Panacibacter microcysteis: one gene and its partner. Each later gene encodes a partner of the first gene's protein in a complex. Links are inferred from orthologs where the notes say so. Each region holds a gene or a part of one and is shown on either strand. Other genes may lie near its edges. The genes, in order: secY and secA.

What was found.
Region 2: the proteins of secY (region 1) and secA are in contact, whole or in part, in a crystal structure (PDB 3DIN), measured with the Thermotoga maritima proteins. The link is inferred for Panacibacter microcysteis from one-to-one orthologs. Residues at the interface, in WP_004081795.1 of Thermotoga maritima: Glu108, Gly109, Glu110, Glu111, Ala236, Glu237, Arg238, Arg239, Ile240, Thr241, Ile242, Gln243, Tyr244, Ala245, Arg246, Arg247, Val248, Thr249, Gly250, Arg251, Arg252, Val253, Tyr254, Gly256, Ala257, Ser258, Thr259, Tyr260, Leu261, Pro262; in WP_004082002.1 of Thermotoga maritima: Glu261, Ala262, Arg263, Lys300, Ala301, Arg302, Thr303, Ile304, Ile305, Leu323, Tyr324, Asp325, Pro326, Val329, Ser330, Tyr333, Ile336, Lys340, Phe345, Val349, Glu363, Phe364, Tyr374, Ser375, Gly376, Gly377, Glu393, Ile395, Thr482, Ser483.

Annotation. Positions count from the first base shown.
Region 1 is NZ_JADWYR010000001.1:2,711,674-2,726,373, forward strand. Bases 1,597-4,512 are described here. They hold secY (preprotein translocase subunit SecY), read left to right. Parts: upstream 1,597-2,340; coding sequence 2,341-3,684; downstream 3,685-4,512. Other genes in these bases: rpmD (50S ribosomal protein L30), read left to right, coding at 1,597-1,758; rplO (50S ribosomal protein L15), read left to right, coding at 1,812-2,258; I5907_RS11130 (hypothetical protein), read right to left, coding at 3,681-4,034; map (type I methionyl aminopeptidase), read left to right, coding at 4,041-4,512. In the rest of the region: rplF (50S ribosomal protein L6), read left to right, coding at 1-372; rplR (50S ribosomal protein L18), read left to right, coding at 636-989; rpsE (30S ribosomal protein S5), read left to right, coding at 1,014-1,535; more of rpmD, read left to right, coding at 1,576-1,596; more of map, read left to right, coding at 4,513-4,886; I5907_RS11140 (BaiN/RdsA family NAD(P)/FAD-dependent oxidoreductase), read left to right, coding at 4,919-6,139; I5907_RS11145 (hypothetical protein), read right to left, coding at 6,158-6,526; I5907_RS11150 (response regulator transcription factor), read right to left, coding at 6,612-6,818; I5907_RS11155 (GNAT family N-acetyltransferase), read left to right, coding at 7,158-7,673; I5907_RS11160 (putative quinol monooxygenase), read left to right, coding at 7,797-8,102; I5907_RS11165 (glycoside hydrolase family 3 protein), read right to left, coding at 8,335-10,668; I5907_RS11170 (alpha-L-rhamnosidase-related protein), read left to right, coding at 10,954-12,600; I5907_RS11175 (alpha/beta hydrolase), read left to right, coding at 12,786-13,652; I5907_RS11180 (TIM barrel protein), read left to right, coding at 13,997-14,700. UniProt on the Escherichia coli protein: The central subunit of the protein translocation channel SecYEG. Consists of two halves formed by TMs 1-5 and 6-10.
Region 2 is NZ_JADWYR010000001.1:705,844-721,540, forward strand. Bases 6,474-10,386 are described here. They hold secA (preprotein translocase subunit SecA), read left to right. Parts: upstream 6,474-6,853; coding sequence 6,854-10,186; downstream 10,187-10,386. Also shown: I5907_RS02865 (DUF92 domain-containing protein), read right to left, coding at 1-94; I5907_RS02870 (ABC transporter ATP-binding protein), read right to left, coding at 140-967; lysA (diaminopimelate decarboxylase), read right to left, coding at 1,090-2,304; SMC-Scp complex subunit ScpB, read right to left, coding at 2,378-3,208; atpG (ATP synthase F1 subunit gamma), read right to left, coding at 3,303-4,184; I5907_RS02890 (hypothetical protein), read left to right, coding at 4,509-4,757; I5907_RS02895 (MORN repeat-containing protein), read right to left, coding at 4,774-6,432; I5907_RS02905 (PorP/SprF family type IX secretion system membrane protein), read right to left, coding at 10,397-11,419; I5907_RS02910 (DUF7948 domain-containing protein), read right to left, coding at 11,436-15,119; ATP-dependent DNA helicase RecG, read right to left, coding at 15,466-15,697. UniProt on the Escherichia coli protein: Required for protein export, interacts with the SecYEG preprotein conducting channel.

The DNA of each region.
Region 1 (14,700 bases):
CATCGTGCAATGCATGGTTTATACCGCTCATTGCTTAATAACCTTGTAAAGGGTGTAACAGAAGGTTTCAAAAAAGACCTTGAGCTGGTGGGTGTGGGTTATAAAGCTGCTAACCAGGGCAATACGCTTGATCTCTCCCTGGGTTATTCTCACAACATTATTTTTGAGATTCCTAAAGAGTTAAAGGTTACTACGGAAACAGTAAAAGGTCAGAATCCAAAAATTTCGTTAGAAGGCACAGATAAACAACTGTTGGGCCAGGTAGCTGCTAAACTTCGCAGCTTACGTAAACCAGAGCCTTACAAAGGAAAAGGTGTTAAATACAGCAATGAAGTTATTCGCCGTAAAGCTGGTAAAGCTGCTGGTAAATAATAATAAATAATTTTCCAGAGCCCGGCTCCGGAATTACTATAAGGCTTCCGTTGCGTCGCACACTTCAGCTTTCGGATCAATGATTCAACAGAACGATGCGGTGATACGGCACAACAGATAAAGAAAAAACTGATTCTATATTACAACAAAGCGAATAAACTGACAACAGCTTATCAAACGGATTTGCCAAATATGTTCCAGTTTTTAAATTAAAATTTTCAAATTCTTCCTGGCAGTATCAGGAAGTATCAAATACAAAAAAAATGGATGCTAAAGTTTTAAGAAGACAAAAGATCCGTTACGGAATCCGCAGAAAAATTGCTGGTACTTCACAAAAACCACGTCTTTCTGTATTTCGCAGCAACTCTGATATTTATGTGCAGTTAATTGACGACGTTAGCGGAAAAACACTTGCTGCCGCTTCTTCGAAAGATAAAGACATTGCCGCACAAAAAGTAACCAAAAGCGAACAAAGCAAAATGGTAGGTGCAGCAATTGCGCGTAAAGCTGTTGAGCTTGGTCTTACCTCAATCGTTTTTGATCGTGGCGGTTATTTATACCATGGTCGTGTAAAGGCTATAGCAGACGGTGCCAGAGAGGGTGGTCTTCAATTCTAAAATCTGTAATCTGAAATAATTAAAATGGCTAAAGTAAACGTAAATAAAGTAAAAGCCGGTGGCGATGTAGAACTTAAAGACAAAGTTGTTGCCATTAACCGTGTAGTTAAAACTACAAAGGGTGGCCGTACTTTCAGTTTCTCTGCAATAGTGGTTGTAGGTAATGAGAATGGTGTTGTAGGCCAGGGGCTGGGTAAAGCTAAAGAAGTACAGGAAGCTATCACAAAAGGTATTGAAGATGCAAAAAAGAATCTTGTAAAGGTTCCTGTAATGCATGGCACAATTCCTCATGATCAGTTTGCAAAAGATGGTGCTGCGAAAGTGTTGATTAAACCAGCCGCTCATGGTACCGGTGTAATCGCTGGTGGCAGCATGCGTGCAGTGTTGGAAAGTGCAGGAATCACAGACGTTTTGGCTAAAAGCCTGGGTTCTGCAAACCCACACAATGTGGTAAAAGCAACTATCAAAGCACTTACACTCTTACGCGAACCTGTACAGGTTGCTAAAAACCGTAACCTTAAACTGAGCAAAGTATTTAACGGATAATATTTGTTTGGGTTTTTCCCGGACTATAAACTGATTGACAATGGCAAAGATCAAAATAACACAGGTTAAAAGTGCAATTGACAGACCAGAGCGTCAAAAACTAACTTTAAAAGCATTGGGTTTGAAAAAACTAAATGCAACCAAAGAGGTTGAAGCTTCACCCCAGATTCTTGGGATGGTTGAGAAAGTACATCACCTTGTAAAGGTTGAAGAATTAGGATAATCAATTTAAATAAAGCGAGGGGCGATTCCCCGTTGAGTAAAAAATCAATAAAAATGAAACTACACAATTTAAAACCTGCAGAAGGTTCTACACACAAAGAAAAACGTCTTGGTCGCGGTGAAGCAAGTGGTAAAGGTGGCACGTCTACAAAAGGTAACAAGGGTGGACAAAGCCGTGCAGGTTATCAACGTAAAAATGCACATGAAGGTGGACAGATGCCGATTCAGCGCCGTATACCAAAACGTGGTTTCAAGAATAATAACCGTATTGAATTTAAAGTGTTTAACCTCGGCCAGATTGAGCAGTTAAACGAAAAGTATGGTTTCAACGAATTCAGCAATGAAACACTTTATATCAATGGTTTGATTAACCGTACAGATAAAGTAAAAATATTAGGCAACGGAGAATTGAAAGCAAAACTTACATTTAAAGTAAATGCAGTAAGCGAAAAGGCAAAAGCGGCAATTGAATCAGCGGGTGGCAGCATTGAAATTTTGTAAAGAAATTTAACGATATTTGCCCGACGCACTAAAGGTGCGTCTTTTGGTTTACAGAGGAATTCATCTATTCAATTCTTTTTCAGTGAAAAAACTTATTCAGACTTTTAAGAATATCTGGAGCATCGACGAACTGCGCAGTAAGATTATTGTAACCCTTACACTTATATTGGTTTACAGGTTTGGTGCCCACATTGTTTTGCCAGGTATAGATCCCAATAAACTTTCAGATTCAGCAGGTACAAACAGCGGTCTCCTTGGCCTCTTCGATACTTTTGCCGGTGGTGCTTTTTCCCATGCATCAATCTTTGCATTGGGTGTAATGCCTTACATTTCAGCTTCCATTTTTATGCAACTGATGACAATCCTTGTTCCACAGATGCAGAAAATTCAGAAGGAAGGAGAAAGCGGTCGTAAAAAGATCAACCAGTGGACACGCTACCTCACAGTAGTTGTTACTATTCTTCAATCAAGCGCATACATCGCATACCTGAAAACACCAGATTATGCTGCTGCTATGATCGAGTCATTTAAACCTTATTTCTTTACTTCAACAGTTATATTGCTCACCGCAGGTACATTATTCGTAATGTGGCTTGGTGAGAAAATCCAGGATAAAGGGTTAGGAAATGGAACTTCCATCATCATAATGGTTGGTATTCTTGCTCGTCTACCCCAGGCGTTTGGCCAGGAGTTCTCATCAAAATATGAAGAAGGTGCAAAAGGTTTGTTGGCTTTTACCCTGGAAATTGTAGTACTGGTTGCCATTATCATGGGCCTGATCATTTTGATACAGGGTGTAAGAAAAGTGCCGGTTAATTACGCAAAACAAATTGTTGGAAACAGGCAGTTTGGTGGTGCCAGGCAATTTTTACCTTTAAAAGTAAATAGTGCAGGTGTAATGCCTATCATCTTTGCGCAGGCAATCATGTTCCTGCCGACATTATTTTCTTTCACCAATCTGGACTCTGCACAAGGTATTGTAAAAATATTCAGCGATCACAGCAACGGTTGGTACATGCTCATTTATGCCGTAATGGTAATTGCATTTACTTTTCTATACACCGCTTTGATCTTCAATCCAAAGCAAATGAGTGAAGACCTGAAGCGCAACAATGGTTTTATACCTGGTGTAAAGCCTGGTCAGCCAACAGCAGATTATATAGGCGCAATTATGGATAAAATAACTTTACCAGGTGCTGTGTTTCTTGCGCTGGTAGGTATATTGCCTGGTTTTGCGCAGTTGCTTGGTGTAACGCAGCAGTTTAGCACATTCTTCGGTGGTACTTCATTGTTGATTATGGTAGGTGTAATACTGGACACCTTACAACAAATTGAAACACACCTTCTTATGCGCCAGTACGATGGTTTAATGAAGGGTGGCCGCATACAGGGAAGGCAAACGGTATCACCTGCAAGCGGTTACTAATTACGTTTTATCTGTAACAAAAATAATTTTTCAACCTGCCAGTTAACTGGCAGGTTGTATTGTTTAAATGATACGTGGAGCCAGGCGGTAGAATATAAATGGATCGTTCCTTGCGTCGCACTCTTGTACTGCAAACCTGTATTGAGCTGTTGGCTGCGGATTTGCTGCCCGCTCAAACCAATGTGTTTAGCCTGCAGGTAAGGGTTGCAAACAAAGCAATTATTAGTTATAAACAAACGACCAACCCGCCAGTTTGCCGGTGAAACAGAACGCTGCAGTTGCCATAAAAGTGGAACGATAAACCGAGCGTGGCAACAGGTGATGCCACAACGAACAAATGCTGGAAACATAAAATAATGTCAAGGAGAATAAACGGTATGATTATTATAAAGACAGAAGCGGAGATAGCAATGATGAAGGCAAGCGCAATGCTTGTAAGCAAAACACTTGCTGAAGTTGCCAAAGTTTTGAAACCCGGTATGACCACATTGGATATTGATAAACTTTGCGGCACATTTGTAAGGGATCATAAGGCAATTCCATCATTTCTCAATTACCGCGGATACCCTTATAATGTTTGTGCATCTGTAAATGATGTGGTAGTGCATGGATTCCCCAATAATAATGCGCTGAAAGAAGGTGATATTGTTTCTGTAGACATGGGTGTAATACTCAATGGCTGGCATGGCGATCACGCATATACTTTTATTTTGGGAGATGTACCCGAAGAGGTTTCAAAACTGGTGCGGGTAACAAAGGAATCGCTGTACAAGGGCATTGAAAAAGCTACTGCGGGCAACAGGATTGGTGATATTGCATACGCTATACAGGAGCACACAGAGCGAAAGAACGGCTATGGTGTTGTGAGAGAACTTGTAGGGCATGGCCTGGGCAGAAGCCTTCATGAAGACCCGCAGGTACCCAACTATGGAAAACGTGGTACGCTTTCGAAACTAAAAGAAAACATGGTGTTGGCTATTGAGCCAATGATTAACCTTGCCAGTAAAGAAGTTTATACAGAAGATGATGGCTGGACAGTACGTACAAGAGATGGTAAACCATCAGTGCATTTTGAACATGATGTATGTGTAAAAAAAGATAAAGCCCTTATACTATCAGATTACGCAATAATAGAGGCGGCAGAACAAAAGAATCTCAATCTTAATACCAGTTATTATACCGCAAAAAGCCTCGTTGTATAACGGGGCTTGTTTTTATGGAACATACACAAAGCATGCAAAAAGTATTGGTTGTGATAGGCGGCGGGGCTGCCGGCTTTTTTTGCGCGGTGAATGCAGCCCGGATGAATAGAAACCTGAAAGTGGTAATCGTAGAAAAAAGCAGTAAAGTTTTATCTAAAGTAAAAGTCAGCGGTGGCGGAAGATGCAATGTTACCCATGCCTGTTTTGATATAGATACACTCGTCAGAAAATATCCACGCGGACAACAGTTCTTAAAGAAAGCCTTCCATTGGTATAACACCAATGATACCATCACCTGGTTTAATGAACGAGGTGTGCAACTGAAAACCGAAGCCGATGGCAGAATGTTTCCTGTAACGGACAATTCGCAGACAGTTATTGATTGTCTTATTCGGGAAGCCAACAAATTTAATATAGAGATCCTGTTCAACACACAGGTTAGCAGCATAGAAAAGAATGAGAATGGATTTACTATTCATGCAAATAACCGTTCAATAGATGCAACCTTTATATGTATAGCTACGGGCGGCTATCCTAAAGCGCTACAATTTCAGTGGCTCGAACATCTTGGTCATACGATTGAAAAACCTGTACCATCGCTGTTTACGTTTAATATTCCTGCAAACGAAATCACTGCTCTTATGGGCGTAAGCGTAGCGGCTGCAACCATCAAAATACAATCTTCCAAACTGGCCGAAACAGGTCCGTTGCTTATTACACACTGGGGGTTGAGCGGTCCTGCAGTATTAAAGCTTTCGGCATGGGGCGCAAGAGAACTTGAAGCAAAAAATTATTCATTCACAATATTCGTAAACTGGCTGCCAGGTTACAATGAGAACAGTCTTAGAGACGAATGGCAGCAGTTGCGCCGGCAATATGCATCTGTAAAAATCAGTAACAAAAACCCATTTGCCCTGCCCGCAAGATTATGGCAATATTTTCTTGATTTATGCGCAGTACATGCAGATGCGCGGTGGGCCGATCTTCCTGCAACAGCTCAGCATAAATTAATTAAAACCCTCACAGCACAGGAATTTAATGTGCACGGCAAAACAACATTCAAAGAAGAGTTTGTAACCTGCGGCGGAATAAAGCTTTCTGAAATCGATGTTAGCAGCATGCAGAGTAAAAAGATTCCCAGCCTTTATTTCGCAGGCGAAGTAATGGATGTAGACGGAATTACCGGTGGTTTTAACTTTCAGAATGCCTGGACAACAGGATGGATTGCTGCAAAGCATATCGCATCGCAGTAGTAAAAGGCATTACCGTTACTACAGGAATACAGCAACTGCCAAAGATTCCATCAAAAATTCAATCAGCCAGATGCGCAATTTTCGTTTGCCTTCAAAATAATTCCATAAAATAAAATCAACAAAGAGCAGGTAGCTTTCAATTAAAATAAAAAACAATGCTTGTAGCAGAAGCGAAGAAAAAAACTGAATGCGCCAGATATAAAAACCGACGCAAATAAAAGGCAGTATAAGTGCTATAATAAGGAACGGAGAAAGCCTGTGCAGGCATTTTTTAAATTGAATTCCTTTTCCATAAACAAAACCGTAAAAAGGTTTAGGGTTGAACCTAACTGTGTTCTCTTTGTTACCGTCATTAAAGCTGTAATTATTTCCCGGCAATGTAAGCATGGTCGTTAATTAGATTACACAGTTTTTCTCTATCGTACAAAGTAATGCACATTACCACTGCCTGTCAATACACAAAAAGGTGTATTTATACAACCAGGTTGTTTTCCAGCGCATACCTCACCAGCATAGCAGTATTCTTTACATGCAGTTTCTTAAGCATTTGCTTTCGGTAAGTATTTACTGTTTTATCGCTCAAAGAAAGTTCGGTAGCTATACTTTTATCAGTATGCCCGTTAGAGATCAGTTGTAAAATTTCTCTTTCACGGGTTGTAAGCGGTTGCTTTTCATCCATAAATCACTTTTGTGTAAAAGTCAATATAATGATCACTGTATGCAATACACGAAAAGGTGTATTGTGCCCCGTTTATAACTGCTATGTTTCGTATAACGTTGCAGCATTGCTGCTGTCATTTTTATTGTTGCCGGCAATGGTTTTTCATGGCATCGCCTGTTGTGTCACTCACTTCAGGGTTCCGATTTTATGGCGACTGCAGCGTTTTGATATTCGCACATCTTGAGCAGTGGCGCTGTGTGTGCTTGTTAAAGCCATCAATGCTGCCGTAAAAGACAAGCCTGTAAAATTGCAAACAGTTTATATTTGAGTCACACAGTCATAACTAATATTTGTACAATGAATAGCTATTTTGTGCAGGCAACAGTTGCAGACATACCACATATTTGGTCAATACTACAAGGTGCTATTGCCCGCAGAAAAGCAGATGGCAGCCAGCAATGGCAGGATGGGTACCCCAACCCTGAAGTACTGCAGCGGGATATAAAGAGCGGTGTTGGTTATATTTTGAAGATAGGTGATGAGATTGCCGGCTATACTGCCATACTAATAAACGATGAACCGGCATATGCCGGTATTGAAGGAGCATGGTTAACCAATGATGATTTTGTGGTGTTTCACCGTGTGGCGGTGGCGCAAGAATTTCTTGGCCAGGGCATTGCAAAAAAACTGCTTACATACATAGAAGCTTATGCACGCAGCAAAGGTATCCGCAGTTTAAAAGCAGACACAAATTTTGATAATGCCGCCATGCTGGCCACTTTCGAAAAAATGGGCTATCAATATTGCGGGGAAGTATGGTTTAGGGGAAACCCAAGGCGTGCTTATGAAAAAGTATTAGCAACCATTCCATAACAACTTAGTTTATAGATTATGAAAGGCAGACACATCACCATGCACAACCTACGCACAACAGCAGTTTTTGTAGTGCTATTTTTGTTTTTATGTACATTCTGTACAAATGCACAACAGCAAAATATGGTTCGAATTGCAAAGATTAAAATTGATTCGCTTCAGGTGCATCAGTATTATGCTGCACTTAAAGAGCAGATGCAGGCTGCTATAGCAAAAGAACCTGGTGTACTTACGTATTATGCAGTAGCTGATAAAAAAGATGAGACCAGTATTACCATCCTGGAGGTTTACGCAGATCCCACAGCTTATCAAACACACATACAAACGCCGCATTTTAAGAAATATAAAGAGACGGTGAAAGATATGGTTAAATCATTAGAGCTTACAGATGTTGAGCTTATTGCCACTGCTATGAAGCCTGCCGAATGATTTGACTGCTTTGAATAAAGTTTGAGGTACAGTAATATGGTTGATTTATTCCCCTTTGAAATTAAACCTGCTATAGACTATTGCGCAGACGAACCCGGATGTGCTGAAAAATATTATACAGTACAAGAGTGCGACGCAACGGAAGCTTCATACATATTCTATAGCCGGGTACAACAACAAAAAAAGGCTGCCGGAGCAGCCTTCCCGTTTCCCGGTCATGTAGCAGTATGAACTATTTTTTACCGTATTTACCTGTCCTTACATCTTTAATTACTCCCTTCCAGTTTAAGCCAAAAGCAAAGTCGTAAACGTTACCTTCGCTATCCTTGTGTGGTTGCATATCCTGTGGTACGTCTTCCTGCTGTGTTTCTACTGTCAGCATATTTGCAGGCATTTGTAAAGGCAACAAACCCGATGGTTCAGTTGCGCCGGATAGTATATCCATCAAAGCCTGGTCCTGCACACCAAAAGTTACCAGCAGGCCTTCTATTTTCGATTCAAACTCGGCCACCACGGCAGGGTTGGACAGTGCCATGCTTACAATTACCGGCCTGCCATTCATAGCGGTTTTTGTATCGAGTATAAGCTGCAGGTCTTTGGTATTCGATGCGGTGGTTGTTTTGCCTTTATAAGTGCGGTTGGTTATGGTTGGGTCAATAACAGGATCGCCGGCTGCAATACTCTGGCTCCTGGCCTCAGCAGCCGTATAGGGGCCATATTGAAGGCTTATGGGTACATAGCCATTGCCGCCATTATCGCGGTCAGCTTTTTCATAGCCAACACCACCATTGGGGCCTTTTACCAATACCAGGGCAATATCAGCTTTCGCCGGATCGTCTGTTACATTGAAATATTTTTTTACAATATCTATGTTTACAGGGTATTCTTCCCGCTCAGGCGTCATATTACCAAACCAATCTCTCGCTGCAGGTACGGTTCGTTTTGGTATATATATGGTCTTTGTTTTTGCAAGCGGCAGTACATTGTTTTTGTTTTTCAGCAATACGATCGATTTCAGCTGCGCATCATAGCCAGCCTGCATAAACGCTGCATTACCTGTTGTTTTTACAGAGGCTGCAACATCCAGGTAGGGATTTTCAAATAACCCCACCTGGAGTATATTGCGGAGCAACCTTACGGCAGATTGTTCAAAACGTTTGCGCATCCATGCTTCACCATGTTCTTTTACACCCATGTTGTATGCCTCCATTACCGGCCTGGCATCGTTGTTACCACCAAACTGGTCGAGCCCGGCCATGAGTACTTTGTAATGTCTTTCTGCAATGGTCAGTTTTTCTGCGCCCCATGATTTACCCCAGAAGACATCCGGTGTTTTACCTTCATCACCTGTAACCAGCCAGTCTGTACAAACCACCCCATCATAACCATATTTATTTCTCAACAGGTCAGTAACAATAAATTTGCTGTAGCCATTGCCAACGTTCTCTCCATATTTTGTATCCTGGTTATAAGAAATGGTATAGTATGGCATAACGGCTGCGGCTTTCCGTGTTTTACCATCCAGTTTAAAAGCCCCATCAATAAAAGGTGCAAGCTGGGTATTAAAGTTTTTGCCCGGGTATACCGCAAATTTGCCATAAGCAAAATGGCCGTCACGTCCGCCTTCTTCAGGGCCACCGCCGGGCCAGTGTTTCACCATTGCATTCACGCTGTGAAAGCCCCAGCCATCTTTAATTTCTGCAGCACCGGAAGATGTCTGAAAGCCGTCTACGTATGCTTTTGCCATGTCAGCAGCAAGCTTTGGGTTTTCGCCAAATGTGCCGCTAAAGCGGTTCCAGCGTGGTTCTGTGGCAAGATCTACCTGCGGCGATAATGCAGTGGCAATACCAAGCGCACGATATTCCTGCCCCGCAACCTGCCCAAATTTCAAAACGATTGCCGGGTCGAAAGTTGCGGCAAGACCAATAGATTCGGGCCACATAGAAATAGTGCCACCTGCACCAAGATTATATTCTGCATTCGCCACCACGCCATTGCGGGGGTCAGAACTGTTGTTGGCAGGTATGCCCAGGCCAAGACCCTCAACAAAAGCCTGCACATTGTTGTTCCATTGTGCGGCAACACCGGGGCTCTGCACACGTGTTACGAGTATATGGCGCAGGTTATCTTCCTGTAAAAATTTCTTCTGTTGATCGCTGATTGCATAAGCCTGCATACCACTGGAATCAATTGGTTTGCCGTTATAAGTTCCTGCACCAAAACCTTTCGGTGCTGCCGGTATGGATTGATGTGCACTGTACAACATTAAACCAGCAATCTGCTCCACACTCATCCTGGCAGCAAGATCCTTTGCTCTTGTATCAACAGGTAAACGCCAGTCTTCGTACACATCGAGTTTGCCATTTTTATTCAGGTCTTTAAAATGTCTGCCCTCAACCGTAAGTATCGTAATACCCGATTCCGGTGAATAACCGAGTGTTGGTCCATTACTATTCGATACTGTTTTGAAAGTACTGCCGGTACTGCTTTGGGCAATGCTGCTGAAACTGCTTATAAGCAACAACAATGTGCCCGTACCGAGCGTACAGAAGAATGATTTTTTCATATGCAGTGTTTTATGGCAATAAAATAAAATACCTTTATTGCGTGTTTGGTACGCAATGAAGTATGAAAATAACACTTTTTTGTATAATATATCATCATCACACAAATACTGCGACATTCCCCGTAAATTCAGCGACGAAAAAAAAGGCTGTATGGAGCCCGGCTGCAGAACAGGCATATGGCTTTGGTTGCGTCGCACACTTGTACGACATAATTTAATGCGGCAGTTCCGGGTGTAACAACGTACTCTCTATAAATCACGCTCTTTCGTAAACCGACTATTATTATGAAGCAGTTTATAAATATGTTTGTGCTTGTATTGATTTTGAGTATTTGTAACAACTACCTCTATGCACAGGATGTATACGGGCACCTGCGTGAGGGCTGGCTGCAAAAAGCGCAACAAACACAGCCCCCGTTAATAGAAACAGTGAAGCAGCCTGTAACGCTGGTCAACATGCAAAAAGACACCACGGCATTTCAACACTGGAAAGCCGTGAACCATTTGCCGGTAGATTCGCTTTACAAAAGATCTTTTAAAAGTCAGTCAGGCGTAATAGCAGATTTTGGTGAACACCTTACCGGTTATTTTACTTTTTCGCTTGCTGAAGCTGGCAGTGTTCCCGATGCTCCTGTACGCATCAGGTTTACATTTGGTGAAGTACCTGCTGAACTTACCACACCATTTGATCCGTATCCCGGTGCGCTAAGCCGTGGCTGGCTGCAGGATGAGATTGTTACAGTTTCAGATATACCAGCAACAATTACTATTCCAAGGCGGGTAGCTTTCCGGTATGTAAAAATGGAGTTGGTAAACAGTAATGTTTATCCTGACTTTCGGATCAGCAATATATCTTTCACAGCCACCACATCGGTAAAAGCAATGCCAGATACACTTACAGCATCAGCAGGCAAAATGATTGCCGCTATAGATAAGGCAGGGTTAACAACATTGAAAGAATGTATGCAAACCGTGTATGAAGATGGCCCAAAACGCGACAGGAGATTATGGATCGGAGATCTTTACCTCGAGTCGCTTGCCAATATGTATTCATTCAGGAACTACGATCTTACCAAGCATTGTTTATACCTCATAGCCGGGCTTAGTTATAAAGATGGGGTAGCGGCTTCTAATATTTTTGAAAGACCCACACCGCATCCGCAGGTAAATCCTTTGTTTGATTACGCACTCATCTACAATGTTGCCGTAAAAGAATACGTACAGGCAACAGGCGATAAGCAAACCGCCACAGATCTTTGGCCTTTGATCAGGCGGCAGTTAGATATACCCAAAAAATACATACAGCCCGATGGCATGCTTGATTATGAAAGAGCCAATAAAGAGTGGTGGCTTTTTTTCGACTGGCGCAGCGGTCTTGATAAACAGGCCGCCTTACAGGGAGTAGTTATATGGGCTTATAAAAATACGTATGAGCTAGCAAAAATGATTGGTAAGCAAAATGAAGTGTCCGACTTGCCCGCACTTATAAACAAACTGTCCAGTGCCGCGCACAAAAATTTGTACGATGCCGCTACGGGTGTTTTTATAAGCGGTAAAGATAAACAGGTATCATATGCTTCCCAGGCCTGGATGGTGCTGAGTGGCGTTGCTTCAAAAGCAGAAGGCGCAAAAGCACTTTCTAAACTTGCTGTTATGGATAATGTTGTTTATCCCGGTGCGCCATACCTGTATCATTACGTTATCGAGGCTATGATAACATGTGGTATGAATAAGGAAGCAAAGACATTACTGGTGGATTACTGGGGCGGTATGATCAACAAAGGCGCAGATACATTCTGGGAAGTCTATGATCCGAAAGATGATTTTTTGTCGCCGTATAATTTCTTCCCCATAAACAGTTACTGCCATGCATGGAGTTGTACGCCTGTGTATTTCATAAGGAAATACCCGCAAATATTCCAGGGCCAATAGGTAGCACCAAAGGCGTATTTGTTTTCTTGCTATCCGGGTTTTATAAATGTGTCTTAGGTTAGTTACACGTAAGCATTCAAACAGCATACTTTAAAAGAAGGATTTGCTATAGTTCATAAAATAATTCAACGCAGGTTATCAGGCAACAACACAGATTGATTATATTACTTTCAAACCACCTTCATATGAAACGATTGCTGATATATTTTCTAATCGCTTTTTCATCTGCACTGCATGCGCAAACAATTATTCCGCTTTACAATGGTGCAGCACCCGGCTCAGAAAATTGGAACTGGCAGGAGCAGCAGATAAAAACAGACGTTGGCACAATTGTGATGGATGTAACAAAGCCTTCGCTTACCGTTTTTAAACCGGAAAAACCAAATGGTACAGCTGTTATTATTGCGCCGGGTGGCGCATTTCATGCATTGGCTTACGATCACGAAGGAGTGGAGGTTGCAAAGCGCCTCAATGCAAAAGGTGTTACGGCCTTTGTGCTAAAATACAGGGTGGTACATACAGACCCTGCACATCCTGAAAACAGCATTGGTAACCTGATGGCCACAAAAAATTTTAAGAAGCTCGATTCATTAAATGCCTTGGTTATACCACTGGCATTGCAGGATGGTATAACTGCTGTAAGCTACGTGCGCACACATGCCAAAGAGTACAGCATAGATACGGCAAAGATTGGTTTCATGGGTTTTTCTGCCGGAGCCACATTAACCATGTCTGTAGTTTACAGTGCTGCTGCTGAAGCCAGGCCAAATTTTATAGCACCCATTTACGCATATGAGAATGCTATTGCTGGCACAGCCGTACCCGCAGTTACAACGCCCATTTTTATTGCGTGCGCAAGTGATGACGATCTTGGCTTTGCCTTACACAGTGTACACATTTATGAGAAGTGGCACAATGCAGGCCAGCCGGCCGAATTGCACATGTACGAAAAAGGTAAACATGGTTTTGGAACACGCATGCAAAACCTCCCGGTAGATTCATGGATGGACATGCTTACAGACTGGATGAAGATGCATGGATTTATAAAATAGATTTGGTACCGGCAAAGAATATGCATGAAGCTGCTGTTGCGTCGCATTACGTTCATCTGCAATGCAGGTGGCATCTGCAGTTCCCGGTACATGGCTCCGCAACTAATAGCGATGGGCTTTAAAATTTTCATTTCATATACTTATGCTCATTGTGCAGAAGCGTTTTACTTTTTGCTGAGCGCCGTTGCTCTCTTGCTGCATAAGGAACAGGATGTACAGGAGTGCGACGCAACGAAAGCTTAATAGTAGTAATGCAGCCGGGCTCATAAAAAATAGTAACGTACATAGCTTAGATTGTATGTTATAATTACAGAACTTCATACACTTAACTTAAATATGCTTTCATGAAAAAAACAATTGTCTCACTCTTATGGCTTGCCGGAATATGCAGTGCCTGCAACAACGGCGAACAAAAAGAAAATACAGCAGATTCAGCAGCAACGGCGGTAACTGCAGACCCTGCCAAAGACTGGAAATTTGGTATTGCATTATGGACGTTTCATGATGTAAACTTTCCGGCGGCTTTGGACAGGGTAGACAGCGTGGGTTTAAAATACATTGAGCCTAATACTTTTCACGCAGCGGGTGCAGCGTTGAAAGATTCGATGATCATGCAATTGTCGCCTGACGGCATTGACAAACTAAAAGCGTTGATTGCGCAAAAAGGACTAACAGTAGAATCGATGTACATTGTAGGAGATTCTACCATACAATCCTGGGTGAAGCAGTTCGACATAGCCAAACAGTTTGGTGTAAAATTCGTGACAACAGAACCACCTGTAAAGATGTGGAACAGCATTGATAGTCTTGCCGGTGTTTATGGTGTAAAGGTTGCTATACATGAACATTGGAAAGGGGTAAGCGATTACTGGAATCCTGACACAACGCTGATGGCAATAAAAGACCATCCAAACTTTTATGTATGCGCAGACCTTGGCCACTGGCCAAAAAGCGGCATTGATCCACTGGATGCAATAAAAAAATTAAGTGGCCATATAATAGGTGTACATTTTAAAGATATTGCTGCATATGATAACCCTGCATTGAA
Region 2 (15,697 bases), 2.0 Mb from region 1 along the record:
CAGCTGCAGTTATGGTAAGTTTTTTAAACAGCACACTTCCAAGTATGCCGGCTATGATGATTGCTGAAACAATAATAATGTCTGTGGTAGGCATTGCAGTTAATGCAGAAGCGGCTGGCGGGTTAAAATAAGTTTAGCGTTACGTAATTGAACCGGGCATATTTAACAGGTCATCCATATTTCTGTCGTTATCAATTTTTCCTTTCATTTCAAGCATACGCATATCTTTTGCATCCTGCAGAAAGTCTGAAGCAAATATGAAGCTGTTGAGTTTTTCGTTCTTGCTGAAAATAATTTCTTTGTTGGAGCCTTCCCATTCTTTTTTGCCCTGGTAGAGGTATACGATATGATCACCGATTTCCATTACACTATTCATATCGTGTGTAACAACAATGGTCGTGGTATTGAATTCGTCTGTTAACTCTTTAATGAGTTTATCGATAACCAGTGATGTTTGCGGATCAAGACCTGAATTGGGCTCATCGCAAAAAAGATATTTTGGATTTAGCACAATGGAACGTGCGATGCCTACACGTTTTTTCATACCGCCGCTTATTTCTGCTGGGTATTTTTTATGGGCATCTTTCAATTCTACACGCGCCAGCACTTCATCAACCCTTTTCTTACGTTCTTTATAACCTTCTCTTGAAAACATCTCCAGCGGGAACATCACGTTTTGCTCTACCGTCATGGAATCGAACAAAGCAGAGCCCTGGAACAGCATGCCTATCTGCTGGCGAAGTTCTTTCCGCTTTTCATCATCCATTTTTACAATATCTTCCCCGCTGTACAAAATATCGCCGCTATCCGGTGCAAAAAGGCCAACCATGCATTTGGTTAATACGGTTTTGCCGCTACCACTGGAACCGATAATGAGGTTACATTTACCCGCTTCCATTACTGCACTGATATCGTTTAAGATTACCTTTTCACCAAAGGATTTTTTGATATTTTTTAATTCGATCATTACGCTGAAGCTTAATAAATTTTGAAAACTGTGCCCGCCCTGCTGAGTAAAGAACCAACCGATGAACGGATTGCGACGCAACGAAGATGCCATGAAAAACCGCAGCTGGTATCACAAAATTCCTACAATACTTCTACCTGATTTTTGAGCAGGTCTGCAAACTCATCGCGCTTTCTTATTAAATGTGCCTGCCCGTTTTTGACCAGCACTTCTGCCGGCTTTAAACGGCTGTTAAAATTACTGCTCATTTCAAAGCCATATGCACCGGCATTGCAGAATACCAGCAAATCTCCTTCCCGTACTTCGTTTAATTTACGATCCCACGCAAACGTGTCGGTTTCGCAAATATTACCTACTACAGTATAAATTCTCTCCGGGCCGTTTGGGTTGGAGATATTTTCGATGCGGTGATAGGCCTCATAAAACATGGGGCGTATGAGATGATTAAAACCACTGTTTACACCAACAAAAACGGTGGCAGTGGTTTGCTTGATAACATTGGCTTTTACCACGAAATAACCCGATTCACTTACCAGGAATTTACCAGGCTCGAACCATACTTCGAGGCTGCGGCCATTTTCATTTTCGTATGCGGCAAATGCTTCGCAAACTTTTTTACCGAGTGCTGCCACGTCCGTTTTTACATCATCGTCATGATAAGGCACTTTAAAGCCACTGCCAAGGTCTATAAATTCAAGCTTTGGAAAATGGCGTGCCATATCAAACATTACTTCAAGACCCTGCAAAAAAACATTGATGTCTTTTATCTCGCTGCCTGTGTGCATGTGGAGGCCTGCTACGTGTATGCCGGTGGTTTTTACAATGCGTTCTATATGGCGCATCTGGTGTATGGAGATGCCAAACTTACTGTCTATGTGGCCTGTAGATATTTTAAAATTACCGCCCGCCATTATATGCGGGTTAAGCCTGATACAAACAGGGTAAGACGATCCGTATTTGTTGCCGAATCTTTCCAGCAAAGAGATATTATCGATGTTTACGTTAACACCAAGTTTGATGCCTGCTTCTATTTCTTCAAAGTCTACGCAATTGGGTGTAAACAGTATTTGTTTTGGTTCGAAACCTGCTTTTAAACCAAGGTGTACTTCATTAATGCTTACGCAATCGAGGTTAGCGCCGTATTGCTTTACCAGCTTAAGAATATTGATATTGGTTAAAGACTTACAGGCGTAAAAGAACTTAGCCTTACACTTTGCGAACGCATTTTGCAGTTCTTCTAATTGCTCCTGTATTTTTTCTGCATGGTAGATATAAACCGGTGTACCAAACTCATTGGCCACACTGATCAATTGCTCTTTTGTTAGTTGCTGCGACATAATTTCCGAAGATACGATATGAGTTGTTTACAGGTATTATAAAAATAAAGCCCTTCAGTGAAGGGCTATTATACTAAGCTTTTGTTTCGTTTTCGTTATCCTCATCCTGAGACGTGTTATCTTCATTTTCATTTTGCTCACTGGTTGGTTCATCAGGTGCAGCTTCGTCCGTGGCAGCCTTCCCGACTGCGTCTTCATGTTCGCTGGCAGAAGGTTCAACATGGTTTTCATTCTCTTGCTGTTCGTTTCCGTGTGCAATGAGGTCTCCGTTACTATCCACTGCCAGGATGGTTACCTCTTTTGGTGCAGCTTCTCCAAAGTGCGCTGCGTTGATGATGGTTGGTTCTATCAGTTGCTCCGCCAGCACCTCTTTTATTTTGGGAAGATCGCTCACCGTATTTAACCCAAAATAGTCCATGAAGTTTTTTGATGTAGCATACACTAAGGGTTTGCCCGGCATATTTTCGTTGCGGCCCGTAATGATGATCAGTTCTTTTTCCAGCAGCTTTTGAATGCTGTAGTCGCTGTTTACACCACGTATGCTTTCTATCTCACCTTTTGTTATGGGTTGCTTGTAAGCGATAATAGCCAGGGTTTCGAGCGCTGCGGTTGACAGTCGCTTTAAAAACTTCTCCCCGTTTAATTGTGCGAGTGTTTTGTGAAAGTCTTTTTTAGTAAGAAATTGCCAGCCGCCGCCGCTTTCCCTTACTTCAAAGGGATAAAATTCGCTTTGGTATTTTTCACGAATACCTTCTATACAACTTTCCACCTGGTCGAGCATAATACGCTCTTCCATAAATCCAAAGGCATTATTGATCAGCTCTACGATATCAAGACTGGTCAAAGGCTTTTCACTGGCAAAGATCAATGCCTCTATATGTGGTATGATTTGGGAAAGTTCCATGTTGTTCAGTTGAAAATTTGAAAATTAGTCAATTTGAAACTCGCAGAAAAGTAAGCCGTTTTCACTTTCAAATGTCAAATTTTCAAATCAACAATTATCCCTGCAATGCTGCAGCACCGCTTACGATTTCTGTAAGCTCTGTGGTAATGGCTGCCTGGCGTGCTCGGTTATATGATATTTTGAGAGACTTGAGCAATTCGTTTGCATTATCGCTTGCTTTATCCATTGCCGTCATACGCGCCCCATGTTCGCTGGCATTAGCGTCTAATACTGCTTTGTACAATTGTGTATTAAGGATCTTTGGCATCAGCTCTGCAATAAGCTGTTCTTTATTCGGTTCAAATATAAAGTCGGCCTTTTTCGCACCTGCTTTTTTCTCCACTTTTGGAATAGGCAGAAAACGCTCGCTGTGAAATACCTGGGTTGCAGCGTTTTTGAACTCGCTGTAGACAATGTATACTGCATCAAATTCTTTGTTCTCAAAAGCTTTCATGGCAGCAACAGAAGCAGCCTGCACATTCTCGAAACTGAGATTGAGAAAAATATCTTTGTATGCGGCATCTGTTTTATAACCGCTTTTGGTAAGACTTTCAAAACCTTTTTTACCAATGTTCCAGATAGTTACATTACCTTTTTTTTGTTGATCAGCATATTTATCTGCGATCAGTTGTTTGGCGGTTTTGATAACATTGGCATTATAAGCACCCGCAAGGCCCCTGTCGCTCGTTACAACAATCAATAGTAGCTTTTCTACAGGTCTTTCCTCTGCAAGCTTCATATTTACACCGCCTTCAGTATTGCTGATAATATTGCTCAATACTTCCTGGAGTTTTTGCGCATAAGGTCTCATCTGAATGATGGCATCCTGTGCACGACGCAATTTTGCAGCACTTACCATCTTCATTGCTTTGGTTATTTGTTGCGTACTTTGTACTGAACTAATACGGTTGCGGACTTCTTTTAACTGACCAGGCATGTTATAACTTTTTAATTTTCAGGGATTTGCTCATACAGTACCGTTATGCGGCAGTGGACTTTCCCGAAATTGGCGGCAAAGTTAACGGAAACAGCTTAAATTTCTGGTATGCCAGCGATAATTATGTTGCCGGCTTTCCCCTTGTGTAAAGCCTGGCTTCACGACCATCGAATAAGTCATTTCACGCCGTAAAAAAGAAGCGCTTAGTGTTATCTCATGACGTGTGGGTATAATATTACGGTTTTATGAATTTTTTTTAAACGCGGAATAGCTACCTTTATTTTTTGTTGCCCGGCAACACTCTCCTAACGAAATCATTGCTTAGTGCAAACAGTAACTTCACTTTTAAAAACCACCACATTATCGCTGCTGATATTGTGCCTGGTAATTTCTAACAGGGGCTTAAGCCAGGAGCCCGCCATACAAAAAGCCGCAGGTGTAGAAACAAAACGGTTCTGGAAGAAAAATGAACTGCTCATTGGCCTTGGGAGTGCATTGCTCTTTACAGGTATTGTCTATGCTTTCTGGCGCAAAAAGAAGAAAGGTTTCGGCAACCTGGATTCTACATTGTAATGCTATTGGTAAGGCGTTACTCCTCCGCCTGTTCTCCGATTTCCAGTGAAACAGCATAAGTGCCATCTTTGTCCTTTCTAAGTTTTACCCACACACCCATCGTAGTAAAGTCGGCCTTATCCGTATCAAGCTGAAATTTTGTACTATTGATGCGTTTCATCATATCAGGTGCGGTTATAGTGCCTTTAAAGCGCACAGCTTTTGGCAGAGATTTATTTGCAATGCTTGTTGCAGCTACCTTTTTCACCACTTCTTCATATTTGGCTTTGGCCTTTGCCTGGTCGGCACCGTGGATCATCGTCACGATGTATAAGTTTGTAAGATCCAGGTCGTCTGCGATTATGTTGGGTCTTGTGCTGCCGGCAAAGTTGATCAGCGTAAGAAAGTAATCATAATAACTGTCTTTACCCACTTCTGCACCCATCCATTCATTATAATCATAGTCCGTGGTTGCAAACCCCATGATATTGTCAAAAAATTTTGGATAATCTTTTACGACAGCATTCAACGACTCTTCAAATGTCTTTGGATTGCCTGCAAAGACCTCCCCGTCAGGGCTTAGCACAGATTCAACATTTACGGGCGTGCCATTCTTCCATGACGCTATCGTCAGATGTCCGTCATTTTCCAACCTGAATCCCTGCCCGTTTAATGTACCATTGACATAATCTCCATAATACATACTTCCTTTATCATTAAAGAAATATGCTTTGCCTGTAAACGCGCCGTTGGCAGCCGCACCTATGTAAACCGTTTTCTTCACAAGATCTATGTCGAGAATATCACCATTAATCTTATCGTTGACATAATAACCCTGCGTGTAAAATTTATTAAATTTAAAATCGAAGCAATAACCTTTTGCACCAACATTATCTGTAGCCCCCACAAATCTTGTACTATCGTCCTTTACCTGCAGACCGTCTTTTATAAAACCTTTTTCGTAATAGCCAAAGTACCGTTTGCGTTTGTTAAGATCATAAAAGTAGGCGGTATCTCTCAGGTATCCTTCAGCAGTCAGTGGACCAATTAGAATATGATCAGCTGTTTTTTCCCCTTTAAAATTGCTTACATTCAAAAAACTATAAAATCCGGCACTTTTTGCCTCTACCCATTTATCATCTTTCCATTCACCTTCATACAATTTGTTGGTATTAACTTCATATTGAAACCCCGTGCCGTTTCTTAGATCATTTGCATAAAATATGTCGCTTACAATATTGCCATCTTTCCATACATTGATACAGCGGCCACTCAGCTTGTCATTCACATAGTTGCCTTTCACAAAACTGTTATCCTTATATATAACCTGCCCCATGCCATTACGCATGCCATCTTTAAGCTCGCCGGCAAAAAAAGCACCTTCGGCAGTGGTGTAACCACACTTACCGCTCATTTTTCCTTTACTCCAGCTACCGGCAGAAAAAGAACCATTTTCAAAAAGCATCACTCCTTTTCCGCTATAAAAACCGTTTTCAAATCCGCCCACGTACCGGCGTACCACGCCATTTGAATAAGTTGCCACACCCATTCCTCCAGGCTTGCCGTTTACAATTTCACCGCAATAGGTATAACTTATACCCCATGCATCGGTAAGGTTGTGAATAATTGCAGTTTTTTGAGCATGCAATACAACAGACAGCATTAGCAGTGCGGAAACAAAAAAAACATTTTTCATGTTGTAGATATTTGGGGGGTTAATTTTTTGGAGCCGGACTGTAGTACTATTGTCAGCTTTGGTTGCGTCGCACTCTTCAGGGCTTTATTCTCTATTCAGCAAAGCGGGTATTATTACAAAAAACAGTCTTGTTACTACTTAAACATTGCAATCTTCCGAAAGCCACGGTTTAAAACTGCTTTTTCACATTACAAAGGTAAACACAGTTACAATGGTTTTCATAAAACGTAGCTTTCGTTAATTATTGTGTAAAGGCTGCTTATAAATATGGTTTTACCTACGCTGATTGCAAATTGATTACCTTTGACGGCTTAAATTGAAAACCTGCTGCCATTTTGGCCTTACTGTTTCGATAGCATGGTTTTTGGCAACGTGAAGGTCTCTTTAAAACATATAATTATCAATACCCAATAACACGGATATGTTGAAGTTTATTTCAAAACTAATAGGCGGAAATAAAAGCGAAAAAGATGTAAAACAGATTGAGCCGGTTGTCGTTAAGATCAATCAGCACTTTCAGCAATACCAGTCTCTTTCCAACGATGCCCTTAGAAACAAAACCCTTGAATTCAGGCAGCGTATCAAGGACCAGCTAAAAGATATAGATAACGAGATCGAATCAAAAAAACAACAGGCTGAGGCACTGGCTGCGTCTGACATTCAGTCAAAAGATACAATTTATACGGAGATAGATAATCTCAAAAAGGACCGGGACAAAGAAATAGAAAAAGCTCTTGAAGCAATATTGCCGGAAGCCTTTGCTGTAGTAAAAGAAACAGCCCGCCGTTTCAAAGAAAACCCTCAAATGATTGCAACGGCTACACAACTTGACAGGGAATTAAGTGTAAAGCCCAATAAATCTTACATCAAGATTGAAGGTGAGCAGTCCGTTTTCAATAATACCTGGACAGCCGCCGGCGGCCAGGTTACATGGAACATGGTTCACTACGATGTGCAACTTATCGGTGGTATCGTTTTGCACCAGGGAAAGATCGCAGAAATGGCAACCGGTGAAGGTAAAACGCTGGTTTCTACACTGCCTGCTTACCTGAACGCTTTGGCAGGAGAAGGTGTACACATTGTAACGGTGAACGATTATCTTGCCCGTCGCGACTCTGAGTGGAACGGAACGATTTATGAATGGCTTGGATTAACAGTTGATTGCATTGACAAGCATCAACCCAATACGCAACAACGCAGAAATGCTTACCTGGCAGATATAACCTACGGAACCAATAACGAATTTGGCTTTGATTACCTGCGCGATAACATGGTACACAATCCTGATGAAATGGTTCAGCGTAAACACCATTTTGCAATGGTAGATGAGGTTGACTCCGTGTTAATCGACGATGCAAGAACGCCGTTAATTATTTCAGGCCCGGTTGGTCACAGCGACAATACACAACAGTTTTTCGACCTTAAGCCAAGGATAGAAAAACTGGTAGATGCACAAAAACGTGCCGTGAACCAGTTTTTGAACGAGGCAAAGAAAAAAATCGCGGAAGGCAATGATGATCCGAAAGATGGTGGCCTGGCACTTTTCCGTGCGCATCGTGGCTTGCCAAAAAGCACTGCCTTAATTAAGTTTTTGAGCGAGCCTGGTATACGTCAGAAATTACAACGTTCGGAAAATTACTACCTCGCAGACCAGCAAAAAGAAATGCCCAAGGCAGATGAAGAACTTTACTTCTATATAGACGAGAAAAATAATTCTGTTGAACTTACTGATAAAGGTATTCAACTGATTACCCGTTCCGGAGAAGATGTAAACTTTTTCGTAATTCCTGATATTGGTGTCGACCTTGCTTCGATTGATAATAATACTACGTTACAACAGGAAGAAAAGATAAAACAAAAAGAAGTTTTGCTAAATGAATACGGTATAAAAACAGACCGCATACATACCGTGCAACAGCTTCTGAAAGCATATACCCTTTTTGATAAGGATGTTGAGTACGTTGTAATGGATGGGGCAGTGAAAATCGTTGACGAGCAGACAGGCCGTATTCTCGATGGCCGCCGCTACAGTGATGGTTTACACCAGGCAATCGAAGCCAAAGAAAACGTAAAGATTGAAGCTGCTACACAAACTTATGCAACAGTAACCTTGCAAAATTACTTCCGCATGTACCACAAGCTTTGCGGCATGACCGGTACTGCGGAAACAGAAGCAGGCGAATTCTGGAGCATTTACAAGCTGGATGTTGTGTCTATACCTACCAATATTCCCATAGTGCGTGTGGATGAACATGACCTTGTATACAAGACCAAGAGAGAAAAATACGGTTCTGTAATTGAAAAAATTGAAGAACTCCGTAATGCCGGAAGACCGGTACTTGTTGGTACTACCTCAATCGAAGTGAGTGAATTGCTTAGCCGTATGCTTAAGCAAAAACAAGTTCCGCATAATGTGCTTAATGCAAAGCAGCATGCAAGAGAAGCTCAGGTTGTGGCAGAAGCCGGCCTGGCGGGTGCTGTAACGATTGCGACCAACATGGCCGGTCGTGGTACAGATATTAAGCTGGGACCAGGTGTAAAAGATGCGGGTGGCTTGGCAATCATTGGTACAGAGCGCCACGAAAGCCGGCGTGTAGACAGGCAGTTACGCGGCCGTGCAGGCCGCCAGGGAGACCCGGGTTCTTCCCAGTTTTATGTTTCGCTGGAGGATGACCTGATGCGCATGTTTGGCAGTGAACGTATTGCCAAAGTAATGGATTTTGCAGGCTATAAAGAAGGCGAGGTAATACAGCATAGTATGATTACCAAAAGCATTGAACGTGCACAAAAGAAAGTAGAGGAAAACAACTTTGGTATTCGTAAACGTTTGCTGGAATATGATGATGTAATGAACAAGCAACGTACTGTGGTTTATACAAAACGCAACCACGCATTATTTGGCGAGCGTCTGGCGCTTGACCTTGACAATGCATTTTATGATGTTGCTGAAGGACTGGTAAATACGTTTAAAGAGAACAATGATTTTGAGGGTTTTCGCCTTGAAGTAATTGTAAACTTTGGTATTGATACAGCTATTACACCGGAAGATTTTAATAAAGGCAATGAGAATGACCTGGCACTAAGATTATACAATGAAGCTGCTGCAAATTACCAGGCCAAAAGAAATGAATTGGGTAAACGCGTTATACCGGTTTTTAGCAATATCCGCCAAAGCCAGGGACAACACATACAGAACGTAGTGGTACCGTTTACTGATGGTAAAAAAGGCTTACAGGTACTTGCCAATCTGGATAAAACAATAGCCACAGAAGGTGCGGAAATGAGCAATGCAGTGGAAAAAACCATTACCCTTGCTTTTATAGATGATGCGTGGAAAGAGCACCTCCGTTCTATGGATGACCTTAAGCAAAGTGTACAAACAGCGCACTATGAGCAGAAAGATCCGTTGGTTATCTATAAGCAGGAAGCCTACCTTTTGTTTAAGCAAATGGATAGTGCGATAAACCGGGATATAGTGAATTTCCTGTGCCATGCCGATATACCGATGGAACAGCGCCCTGCCGATATTAAAGAAGGCCGCGAACAAAAGACTGATATGAGCCGCATGCAGTCTAACAAAGCAGAGGTTGAAGCTGCGGGTGAAGATTATGCAGCCAATGAGAAAGACCAATACCAGGAGCAATCTGCGGTAAGGCAGGAGCCGGTGAAAGTGGGCCCAAAGATCGGGCGTAACGATCCCTGCCCTTGTGGTAGCGGAAAGAAATACAAGAACTGCCACGGAAGAGACTTATAACATAAAAAAAAATCCCGCCGGACAAAGCGGGATTTTTTACGTACTAATATTTTAATTTATCGAACCGAAACCTGTATAACAAACGCTTCGGTCTTCGCGCTTGCTCAATAGTATTGTTGCTGTTGAAGAGTGCGACGCAACGAAAGCTTCATAGCAATACAAAAGCCTGGTTCATAATAAAATTCCGCTGCTGCACAGCGGAATTGTTATTTAAAATGACACGGTAGGACACTTGATATTTTTACCCCCCGGACTGAAAAAACCACTCTTTACAATTGAAAGTTCATAGGCCCCTCTTGTTTGATTGTAGGTGCCAAGCGAGGAGCTGGTAGCATCATAACTTACAGTGGCTGCGATATTATTCCATTGGTATCCAAACATGGGTATGAATGAATCCTTAAGCCTTACATAAATGCCGCCGATAAGCCTGGAGCTGCCATCTCCACTGAGGTTGTAGTGTGCATTTAAACCGGCAACCGTTTCCCATGCATTCGCCATCTTACTAACATATACATTTGGGTTTACGATCCATTGTTCATTAACGCGGAAACTGCCATTTAAAAACAGGGTGTAACGCGGATCGATTCTCACATCTGTAATATTGTTGGCAAAAAAAGATTCTCGTGGCCTGTTGATATGCATTGCGCTAAACCCGGCGTTGAAATACGCGTAATCACCCGCGAAATAAGCGTAATTAAGCCCGAGCTGAAGATCGAGATAGGTGACTGAATTGTAAGCAAAAGCTTCGCCGCTTGGAATGTTGGAATCGAAGAATTTGTTATTCCATTGGTTATCGAAGGTGAGCTTACCAATATCTATTCGTTTATTGGCAAAGCCGACATTAAAGCCACCACTCAGCAGACTGTTCATACCCAGTAACTGGTGGTATGCGATTGATGCAAAACCTTTGGTAGAAACGAGCCCGCCACTGCCAGCCTGGTCTCTCAACAACGAACCGCCGAGACCCACCCAGCCATTATCAAAACGATTGTTGAAGAGCTGCACATCGCCCCATGCACTCATCGTTTTGTATGGGTTGGGCGTAACGCTGGCCCACTGGTTTCTGTAATTTATACCCACGCGGTAATCTACATCCGGCGCGAAGCCGGTATTGGCAGGGTTTATAAGCAGCGGCGAATTGTAATACTGCGAAAAATGCAAATCCTGCGCACGAAGTGATTGTATGCCCGCTAACAAGCAGGTTATGGCAACATAGATATATTTTTTCTTCATCCTCATCATTCTTTAGCTATCTCAATAGGGTAATATCACCCGATTTTCTGTATTTGGTACCGTCTGAATATGTTATATCAAGCACATACACGTAGACTTCCTGTGGTTGTAAAACGCCGTTATATTTGCCATCCCACGCTTGTTTTACAGTGGTACCCCTGAATACCATTGTACCCCAACGGTTGTAAATGCGCCAATCCATTTTAGCTATACCAAAACCACGCACCCTTACAATATCATTAGTTCCGTCGCCATTAGGTGTAAAGGCATTTGGCACATCAACAAGTGGAACAATGATTGCGCTGATGGGGGCACAAACTGTGCTATCGCACCCGTACTGGTTGGTTGCCGTAAGGCAAACGTTGAATGTGCCAGTTGCACTGTATGTGTGTTTGATGGTAGTATCAATCCTTGTGGTGACAATTGTGTCGCCATCTCCAAAATCCCATTTATATTTTACTGCACCAAGAGAAGAATTGGTAAATGTATATTCCTGGTTTTCTTTGGGTACCTGTGGTGAAAATGTAAATGCAGCAGCAGGAGAAGCACTGACGATGATCGTCTGTAGTGTACTATCAATTTTGTTACAGGTATTAGGGTCACTGGCAATCATACGCACTGTATACGTTCCGGGTGTGGTAAATACATGTACCGGGTTCTCTTCTGTTGAAGTTGTACCGTCACCAAAATCCCAGGTAAACTGGGCCCCGCCGATTGATGTATTGGTAAATACGGCCGTATACGGAGCACAGCCCGATGCCGGTGTTTCAAAAAGTGCATCTACGTTTACGGCAACCCTTAGAGTAATAGCGATAGAATCCGGGTAATTGCAATACGATGTATCAATAAGTCTTAATACAACTTTATAGGTCCCCGGAGCGGCATAACTGTGGGTCAGTGATGTTTGATCGCTGATCAGCGTTATGCCATCGCCAAAACTCCATTCAAAACTTTGTGCCCCAAAAGGAAATGATGGTGGTGCAACGGAGTTGTTGTTAAACTGGTAAAGTAATGCTTCGCAAGGATCGAGCTTTTGTACATTAATAGCAAGATCTGCTTTATTAGCGCCAACCTTAATGGTCAGGTAAGAAGTATCTGCAATGTTACAGGTGTTCGAATCTATTGATATTAACCTTACCCTGAATTTACCGATGGAATTGAATGTGTGACTTACATTGGCCGTAGGTGTGGTGGTATCAGCAGAGCCATCTCCAAAATTCCAGATATACTTCTGTGCATTACCAATGGTGTCTGTAAAGTCTACAGTTAAGGGAACGCATCCGGCAGTATCTCTTGGCACGCCAGCAATAGAGGAACGGATGGCTGAGCCAACACCGGCAAATTCGAAAGCTATTTTTACCATGGCCAGGTTACACTCTGCGCCACCCTGAGCAGGATTTACGCGCCCCCACACACTTGCCGGCGCTGTGGGGAACGTTCCTTCTTTTCGACAGTTGGCACAAAGCGCTTCGTATATGATACCTTCACTATCAAACCGGCTGGTGCCACCATCTACATGGTCTCCTACATCGGCTATCGGGTCAATATTTCCAAAGAATGTTCCGTACAACTGGCTTAAAGCATTTTTTTCGAGGATAAAAAAGTAGAAATCACTGCCATCTGACGTAGGCCTGATGGCATCGGGTGTTGTTATCAATCCCTGTGTACCGGCATTAGCAAAGCGAAGGTTTAAACCTCCACCCCAACCCGCCACATACACATTTTCACACCGGTCTACCAGGAATGCTGTGGGCGAAATATCCGGCACACTGCTACCTGCTTTACCAAAATTTGTAGAGTATACCACACCGTTGAGTGTTGGCTGCATTTTGGTTATAAACTGTTTTCCTGACGATTGCGAATTAAACGCCGGGTTACCTGCTAAAGGAAAAGCAACAGTGGTTGTACCTGTTATGTACGGAAAACCTTTCCTGTCAAACTGAATTCCGTACACTACATCATCGCTGCCTGCATTGGCTGACGCTACATATACCGTCTTTATCAGAGAACTTCCGGCATTGTTTAAAATAGAAACAAAACCATCACAGGCGCCGCCGCTGAATGCGCTAAACAATACAGGCCCGTTTACTCCGCCCGTGCCCCTTAAGTTATTACTGGTTGTGCCACCTGCCACGTAAATATTATTATTGGTAGGGTTAATGGATAGTACAAAGGCTGCATCATCACCACTGCCGCCGAGATAAGTACTAAAAAGTATATTGGATAGATTGGGTGAAGCTTTTATAACCACTCCATCCTGGCCACCGCCGCTGCTGCCCTGTGCGGCACCAGCCGTAACAGGAAAATTGGTGGATTGTGTACACGATGCAAGGTATATATTGTTGTTTCTGTCTACAATAACCTCACTTCGTGCATCATCTCCATAGTTGCGAAAAAGACTCTTGATTGAACCAGAGCTATTCTGCTGGATATTTAAACCATCTGAACCAGAGCCACCAATTTTTCTTGAACCTACCAATGCTGTACCTGTGGGGTTTAGAATAGTAAGAATAATGTCAAAACCGCCACCTGGCCCAAAGGTGGAGGCTGTTGTGGGGTAATTGGGAGAGCTTGTTCTTCCTGCGATTACCAAGTCTCCTGCATTGTCTACTATAAGGCTATGTGGCTGCTCATTGCCAGAGCCGCCAATATAGGTAGCATAAATGCGGTTAAAACCGTTAGGCGTGAGTTTAATAAGCGCAATATCGTAACCGCTTGTATTTTCAAATTCCTGACCACCCCCAAATGTTTCCTGGAAAGCACCGGGTGATACAGGAAATCCTGTGGCAAATGAAATACCACCACCATAAAAATTACCTGCACCATCGTACGTAGCCGTAAAACCCCAGTTATCGCTGATACTTGCCGAAAAACTGGAAAAGATAAGTGTAGGGTCTATAACCAACGTAGCATTTTTCGAATAATTACCAAGCTTGAAACGTACGATATTTCCATCCACCACATATTTTGCATCTACTTCTGTTTTTCCTTTTGCGTCAAACTGGTAAGAGTAAGGGCTTAGTTCCGAAACATCACCCAACGATGTTTTGATAACCAGGTTACCATTTTTTACAGCCAACCCATTTACACCATCAAATTTCAGGGCCAGTTTGCTGATATCTGCGTTTGGATTTACAATGATGTCGTATTTAAGATTACCTCTGTCTGAGTAATACCGCACATCTATACCAGGATACATGTTTTTGTATGTAATGCCATAATAAATGCTGCAACCCGACGCCCATTTCGAAGGATCATTGCCTATAAAATAATTGTTGTACGTATCTAGCGGTTTATCTGGAATGGCGACAGCATTGGCTGATGCATTGAGAAAATTTACTTCGTAAGCATGTGAATGTAAAACAACAGGGCTTTGTGTGCCGCCATTATTCTCATGATTGGTTTTATTGTCTGGCGCCCCGGCAGTGGTGAGCGACAGGGCAGCACTGCTAACCATCTTATCATTTTTACCGTGCACATGGCCGGAATAACTTGCAGCTATTTTCTCCAGATCTTCTTTTTTGTTTAGCCTTACACGATAACCCGTTTGTTGTAAAAAGAATACACTGCCGCCCATATCACTTTTAAATTTCACTTTCTCATCCCACTGACCCTTGTTCTGTATAAACTCAAGGGCCTGCGAATATGATGGCGAAGCAAAAGCAAGCAACACAATAAATACGAAGCAAAATCTGGTCATCAGGTTCAATTGAATTTATTTAAAAGTTACGAATATTCTAACAGTTACGATTCATATTGCCGGCGGAAACGTATTAATTTATTTATGAGCCAGGCTGTATTACTGCTTTCATCGCCTGTTGCGTCGCACTCTTGTACGTTCAGATCATTCCGGGGCATTTGGTACGTACACGAAAAACGGCGCTACAGGCTACTATTGTTTGTGTAACGGCGCTGCACATGCTGAGTTATTTGTTGCAGTACAAGTGAGTGACACAACCAAAGCTTAATAGTAAAGAAAAGCTGATCTAAAAAAAGATATTGGAGGGAATGTTTTGAATAACGCCTTAGCTATTTCATTTGTTGCCTCATGAAATAAGGCTCCATGCAGTTTTTCCCTTCTGCGATACCAGGAAATGCCTTAGCGGTGCATTGGTCTCATGAACCAGTTCCTCATCTGCCTGTAATACTGCTGCTGCATAATGTTTTGCCAAATCTAACAAGCCTTTGTCATTGACTAAACTTGCCAGCTTAAAGTTTAACACTCCACTTTGTTTTGTACCCTCAATATCGCCGGGACCACGCAATTCGAGATCTTTT